DNA from 3 places in the Hylemonella sp. P2_B10 genome. Region 3 is predicted to be linked to each of the others. Evidence: predicted binding sites of a transcription regulator. Region 3 holds the regulator's gene; each other region holds the start of a gene.

Region 1 (2,264 bases), on a different contig from region 3:
CGCGCAGCAGCTTGAAGTACCAGCTGCCGTCCACCGTGTCGCCATACATGCAGGCGCCCACCAGCTTGTCGTCCTTGATCACCAGCTTCTTGTAGACGCCGCCAAAGGGGTCACTCATCACGATCTCTTCGGTGTTGGCGCCGCCGGTGAAGTCGCCCGCGCTGAACAGGTCGATGCCCGTCACCTTCAGCTTGGTGGAGGTCAGCGAGCCCTGGTATCGGCCTATGCCCATCAGCGCCAGGTGGTTGGCCGCCACCTTGGCTTGCTCAAACAGCGGCGCCACCAGGCCATAGGCCACGCCCCGGTGGGCGGCGCATTCGCCCACGCTGTAGATGCGCGCGTCGGTCACGGTCTGCAGCGTGTCGTTCACCACAATGCCGCGGTTCACGTGCAGGCGCATGCTCTCGGCCAGCTCGGTGTTGGGGCGTATGCCCACCGCCATCACCACCAGGTCGGCCGGCACCTCGGTGCCGTCCTTGAAGCGCACCGCCTTCACGCGGCCGGCCTTGCCGTCGTCCTCAGTGCCCAGCAACGCCTCGGTCTGCGCCCCCATCATGAAGGTCAGGCCACGCTCTTCCAGCGACTTGCGCAGCATGTCGCCGGCCACGCTGTCGAGCTGGCGTTCCATCAGCGTGGGCATCACGTGCACCACCGTCACCGTCATGCCCCGGCGCATCAGGCCGTTGGCGGCCTCCAGGCCCAGCAGGCCGCCGCCGATCACCACCGCGTGCTTGTACACCTTGGCGGCTTCTATCATGGTGTTGGTGTCGGCAATGTCGCGGTAGGCGATCACACCTTGCAGGTCCTTGCCCGGCAGCGGCAGGATGAAGGGGTTGGAGCCGGTGCACAGCAGCAGCCGGTCGTAGGGGGCCTCGGTGACATTGCCGTCGGCATCCACCGCGCGCACCACGCGGCGGGCGCGGTCGCCCGAGACGACCTTCTTGCCCACGTGCAGGGTGATGCCGTTTTCCGTGTACCAGTCAAACGTGTTGAGCACGATCTCGTCCAGCGTCTGCTCGCCAGCGAGCACCGGGCTGAGCAGGATGCGGTTGTAGTTGGGGTGCGGCTCGGCGCCGAACACGGTGATGTCGTACATGTCCGGGGCGATCTTCAGCAGCTCTTCCAGCGTGCGCACGCCGGCCATGCCGTTGCCAACCATGACGAGTTTGGGTTTGCTCATAGCGATCACTCCACTCAAACGAAGCGTCTTCGCAACGCCGCAGCGTTGCAGACAGGGGTACTGGGTAGCGGTGGGAACCGCATCTCGGCAAAGACCTGCTCAAGCGTGCAGTCTTTGGAGCGCCCATACTGTGCGACGTCGTTGTGCACAGAAACTGGGCGGTATCTATTTCGTTTGAACGCGCCGTTGCGTCTGCCTGCTGTTTCGCAAAATCTGTGCCATGTGCTGCGGGTGCAGCAAAATAGCGTCTCCATTGGGCAGGCCGCGTGGCAGGCTAATTGCAAGCTCAGGCTGTTTCCCCAGTGAAATCCATCATTTATGACATCTGCCTTGCTCTTCGCCCACCGCCAGTTGGCGGCACCCACGCTGGCCGCCGACCTGCAGGCGGCCGGCATTGCGGTGCTGGCCACGGTGCAGGAGGTGAGCAAATTGGTGCAGGCCGTGCTCCAACATGCACCCGATGTGGTGATCTGCAACGAGCCGTTCCCCACCGCCGGCCTGTTTGAGGCCATCCACCTGCTGGAGCAGGCGCTGCCTTGCCCGGTGATGCTGTTCACCCAGGACATGGACGCCGGCAACATCGACAAGGCCACCGCCAGCGGCGTGCACGTGTACGTGGTGGACGGCTATTCCGCCGCCCGCCTGCGCCCGCTGATCCAGCTTGCGCAGGCACGCTTTCGCCAGGCGCAGCAGCAGCGCAAGGCCTATGAAGACATGGCCACGCGCTTTGAAGAGCGCAAGGTGGTGGACCGGGCCAAGGGCATCCTGATGCGGGCGCAGCAGATCTCGGACGACGAGGCCTTTCGCGTGCTGCGCAGCACCGCCATGCGCTCCAACCTGCGGCTGGGGCAGTTGTCGCAGCAAGTCATCCAGTCGGCGCGCTTTGCCGAGGCCGTCAACCGCTCGGGCCAGCTGCGCATGCTGTCGCAGCGGCTGGTCAAGCTGCACCTGCTGCAGGCGGCCGACCCCGGGGCCAGCCGCCATGCCGTGCTGCTGGCCGAATCCGTGGCCTGGGTGGACGGCAACTTTGCGCTGCTGCGCAAGACCGTGTCCATCCCCACCTTTGGCGACCTGCTGGACCAGG
Region 2 (2,264 bases), on a different contig from region 3:
GGGTGGCAAGTCCTGGATATTCACCTCGGCCACGCTGGGCGATGACGCCGCGCTGACCTGGTTCACCGAGCCCTGCGGCCTGCAAGAGGCCGAGGTGCTGCGGGTCAGCAGCCCGTTCGACTACCCCCACCAGGCCGCGGTCTACGTGCCGCGCAACCTGCCCAAGCCCAACGAGCCGGGGCACAGCGAGGCGGTGGCGCGCCTGGTGCAGCGCATCACCCCCACGCTGGGCGGGCGCACGCTGGTGCTGACCACCACGCTGCGGGCCTTGCGCAGCATCAGCGAGGCCTTGCAGGCGCATTTCAGCGCATCGGGCGTGCTGGAGGTGCTGGTGCAGGGCGAGAAACCCAAGCGCGAGCTGATGGAGCGCTTTCGCCAGGGCAGCGAAGGCGGGCGAGCAGGGTGCATCCTGGTGGCCTCGGCCTCGTTCTGGGAGGGCTTTGACGTGCCGGGCGATGCGCTGCAACTGGTGGTGGTGGACAAGCTGCCGTTCCCCCCGCCCAACGACCCGCTGGTGCAGGCCCGCTCACGCCGGTTGGAAGAGCAGGGCCGCAGCGCCTTCAGCGACTACTACCTGGCCGAGGCGGCCGTGGCCCTGAAGCAGGGCGCCGGGCGGTTGATACGCCGCGAGTCCGACCAGGGCGTGCTGATCGTCTGCGACACGCGGCTGGTGCAGATGGGCTATGGCCGGCGCCTGCTGGCGGCGCTGCCACCGATGCGGCGGCTGGCCAGTGAAGAAGAACTGATGCAGGCGCTGGAGGCGCTGAGGGCGGATCACCCGTTGATGGGGTGAAGCCGGGCTCAAATTCCCGGGCCGCCCGTCGTTGACGGCCCGACTGGCTGTCTATCGGACCGGCCGGGCAACCCTGGCGGGCGATGGGCTGAGACCTGATTTGGCCGCCACCAGCGTCGAAAAAATTGACACTCAAGAACCCCTTTCCAACGGCCCAGCCGTTAAGTTCTTGATTTCAAATGTGAATGTTTTTTTGCATGAAACTTGCTTGTTTTTTAAGCGAAAAAGGGAGACCAACTTTCCAGGAGAGTCTCTATGAAAACCACATTCGCATCGATTCCGCGCGCATTGGTGGCCGTTTTGACGGTGCTCGGTTTGTCAGGCATGGCACAGGCAGCGCCCGTGGTGCTGACATTGCCGGGCGGCTTGGTGGACGGCTTGCCGCCGCAACAATTTGACCAGGCTCTGGTTTACTCAGCTTCGTTGTTGACGCAGCAGCAGGCAGCCGGCAAGTTGCCGGGCAATACCAGCAACTTCAGTTTCGCCAGCGGCTCCGGCACCCTGGGCGTGATCGTGTATACGAGCAACAGCGTGGCCAACCCGGCAGGCTACCAAGCGCCCATGGATGCCCTGAACTCGGGCGATTTCGACGGTACCTGGGGCATGGGCATGACCGGCACCGTGGGCCTGATCCGGCAGTACCTGACGTTGGGCGGCACCAGCTACCAGCCGCTGTTTGTGTTCGACCACAACGAGAACGCCCAAAACCCCGACCTGCTCATCTCCGGCCGGGTGGCGGTCTACCGCGGCGCCTCACAGATTGCCTCGTTCTCGCTCGACACCAATGCCAATGGCAGCTACGACATTGACGCGCGGGTGACATCCTGCGGCAGCCCCTATATCGGCCCGGCCGCGCCTACGCCTTACGACAATTGCAACATCCCCGCGCCCACCACCAGCGGCACCACCTACCACTGGGATACCAACGGCAGCGGCAAACCGGATTACTTCGCGGTGATACCCACCTTCGACCTGTATGACGGCCTGTTCCTGGACACTGACTCCTTTGTGGTGCAAATGTCCATTCGCGGCAACGAGCATGGGTTTGAAGAACTGGCCATTGCCGGCTACAAGTTTGCCTCTACCAATGACGTGCCGGAACCCGGCAGTCTGGCGCTGTTGGGCTTGAGCCTGGCCCTGCTGGCCACGGCCATGGCCAAGCGCCGCAGCGCCAAACATCTGGGCTGATACGCGCCAGCGCGCGGTAAGCTGAACGGCGCCGTCACCACGGCGCCGGTCGTCAGGCATTGTGCCGGTAGCAAGCACGCTGTGTGAGCGCGCCCCAATCACTGGAGCGCCATTGGGCGACAGCCAACTCAACTGCACCCCTGGGGACAGGGGCCACGCGAAGTGGGTAACCCCGGGCGCTCTACTTCACCACAGCGCCCAGATCTGCCACCACTTCTTGGTCGCCACGCGGGCGCCGTATTTCAGGAAGTCGCTGTTGGGGTAGTTGGCTTCCAGCACGCGC
Region 3 (2,264 bases):
CGCGCTGGGTAAGACGGCTGTGCAGATTCAACAGCAGGGCGTCACGCCAGGAAGCGTTCAGCGACACACCGCCGCGCCGCTTGTCCAGCGCCTCGGCGGGCAGGCCAGTGATGAAGCCGGCCTCGGCCAGCAGGTAGTCCTCGACGCCAGCGGCGCAAGGCAGAAACAATTGCAACTGGTTCACGGGGAGATCCCTTGGCGGCGCTTACAGCGCCTTGCGCAAGTTGGTAGGCGCTATGCGCAGGCTTTCGCGGTACTTGGCCACGGTGCGGCGCGCGCACTCGATGCCCTGCTCCTTCAGCATGTCGGACAGCTGGCTGTCGCTCAGCGGCTTCTTCGGGCTTTCGGCCGCCACAAATTGCTTGATCAGCGCGCGCACCGCAGTGCTGGAGGCATTGCCACCCGATTCGGTGCCCAGCGCCGAGCCGAAGAAGAACTTCAGCTCGAAGGTGCCGAACGGTGTGGCCATGTATTTGGCGGTGGTGACGCGGCTGATGGTGGATTCGTGCAGCCCCAACTCATCCGCGATCTCGCGCAACACCAGCGGGCGCATGGCCAGTTCGCCATGGGTGAAGAAGTTCTTCTGCCGTTCCACGATGGCGGTGCTGACGCGCAGGATGGTGTCGAAGCGCTGCTGGATGTTCTTGATGAACCAGCGCGCCTCCTGCAGGCGCTGCTGCAAGGCGGCGTAGTTGGAGGCTTCCCGGCCGCCGCCCTTGTGCTGCTTCAGGGCATTGGCATAGATGTCGTGCACGCGCAGCTTGGGCATCACGTCGGGGTTCAGCAGCACGCGAAAGCGCGCCTGCGCGCCATTGCTGATCTTGGTGACCAACACATCGGGCACCACCACGTTGCGCTCCACATCGATGAAGCGGCGGCCCGGCTTGGGCTCCAGGCGGGCGATCAGCGCGATGGCGTCGCGCACGGCGGCGTCGTTGCAACCGCACAGCTGCACCAGGCGCTTGACGTCGCGGCGCGCCAGCAGGTCGATGGGTTGCTCGCAGACGCGCAGGGCCAGCGCCACCGCCATGGCGGTGGGCACGTCCAGGCGAATGTTGCGCTGCATGGCGTGCAATTGCAGGCTCAGGCACTCGGCCAGGCTGCGCGCGCCCACGCCGGCCGGCTCCAGGTTGTGCAGCAGGCTCAAGGCCATGGTGAAGCTGTGCACCAGGTTTTCCACCTGTTCCTCGTCGCCACCGGCCAGGCCGCGTGCCAGGTCTTCCAGCGGGTCTTCCAGGTAGCCGTCGTCGTTCAGCGACTCGATCAGGAAGCGCAGCGCGGCACTGTCGGCCTCGCTCAGGCGCAGCGCCAAGGCCTGGCGGTGCAAATGTGTTTGCAGCGACTCCTGGCTGCGCGCCAGCTCACCGGCATCGGCGTCTTCGTCGCCGTTCAGGTTGTTGCCGTGGGCCTTGGCGTCGCCGCCCCACTCGCCGTCGTCGGGCGACATGTCCAGCGTGCCGTCGCCCTCCCAATCCTGGCCGTCGTCGGCGGTCAGCGGCGTCGCTTCGTCATTGGTCGTGGTGGAGGTGGAACTGTCGGTGTACTCTGTCGCGGCGCCGCTGGCGGCGAACTCGGCGTCGCGGTCGTCCTCACGCACGGGCGTGTCGACCTGGGCGATGCCGAAGTCGCTGCCCGGCGCCTCGTCATGCGCCAGCTCCAGGAAGGGGTTGTCGTCCAGCATCTGGTCGACTTCCTGGCTCAGCTCCAGCGTCGACAACTGCAGCAGCCTGATGGACTGCTGCAGCTGTGGCGTCAACGCCAGGTGCTGCGATATCTTGAGCGAGAGACCGGGTTTCATCACATTTTGAAGTGTTCGCCCAGATACACACGCCTGACATCGGCGTTGTCCACGATCTCGGAGGGTGTGCCCTGGGCCAGCACATGGCCGTCGCTGATGATGTAGGCGTGGTCGCAGATGCCCAGCGTCTCGCGCACATTGTGGTCGGTGATCAGCACGCCAATGCCGCGCCCCTTGAGGAAGCTGATGATGCGCTGGATCTCGATGACGGCGATCGGGTCGATGCCGGCAAACGGCTCGTCCAGCAAGATGAAACGCGGCTGCGTGGCCAGCGCACGGGCGATCTCCACGCGGCGGCGCTCGCCGCCGGACAGCGCCAGCGCCGGCGAATCGCGCAGGTGCTCCACCCGCAGTTCCTGCAGCAGGCTGGTCAAGCGGTGCTCGATCTCGGGCTTCTTCAATGGCTCGCCGGCCTCGTCGCGCTGCAGCTCCAGCACCGCGCGCACGTTGTCTTCCACATTGAGCT

The links. The regulator sigma-54, encoded in region 3, starts transcription at its own class of promoters, with help from an activator protein. The targets are predictions, from matches to a motif close to TGGCANGNAANCTGCTTT.
Region 1: nirB (nitrite reductase large subunit NirB) is a predicted target of sigma-54. The motif match lies at 1,384-1,401, and genes of this name have one in related genera.
Region 2: AC1DX2_RS03400 (PEP-CTERM sorting domain-containing protein) is a predicted target of sigma-54. The motif match lies at 987-1,004, and genes of this name have one in related genera.

What each region holds. Positions count from the first base shown of each region.
Region 1 is NZ_JBFUDE010000001.1:45,342-47,605, forward strand. It holds gene nirB (nitrite reductase large subunit NirB) at 1-1,180, opposite strand, end outside; gene AC1DX2_RS00195 (ANTAR domain-containing protein) at 1,511-2,264, shown strand, end outside.
Region 2 is NZ_JBFUDE010000001.1:695,523-697,786, reverse strand. It holds gene AC1DX2_RS03405 (ATP-dependent DNA helicase) at 1-793, shown strand, start outside; gene AC1DX2_RS03400 (PEP-CTERM sorting domain-containing protein) at 1,049-1,981, shown strand; gene AC1DX2_RS03395 (outer membrane protein assembly factor BamD) at 2,168-2,264, opposite strand, start outside.
Region 3 is NZ_JBFUDE010000007.1:166,447-168,710, forward strand. It holds gene AC1DX2_RS25190 (THUMP domain-containing class I SAM-dependent RNA methyltransferase) at 1-184, opposite strand, end outside; gene AC1DX2_RS25195 (RNA polymerase factor sigma-54) at 206-1,798, opposite strand; gene lptB (LPS export ABC transporter ATP-binding protein) at 1,798-2,264, opposite strand, start outside.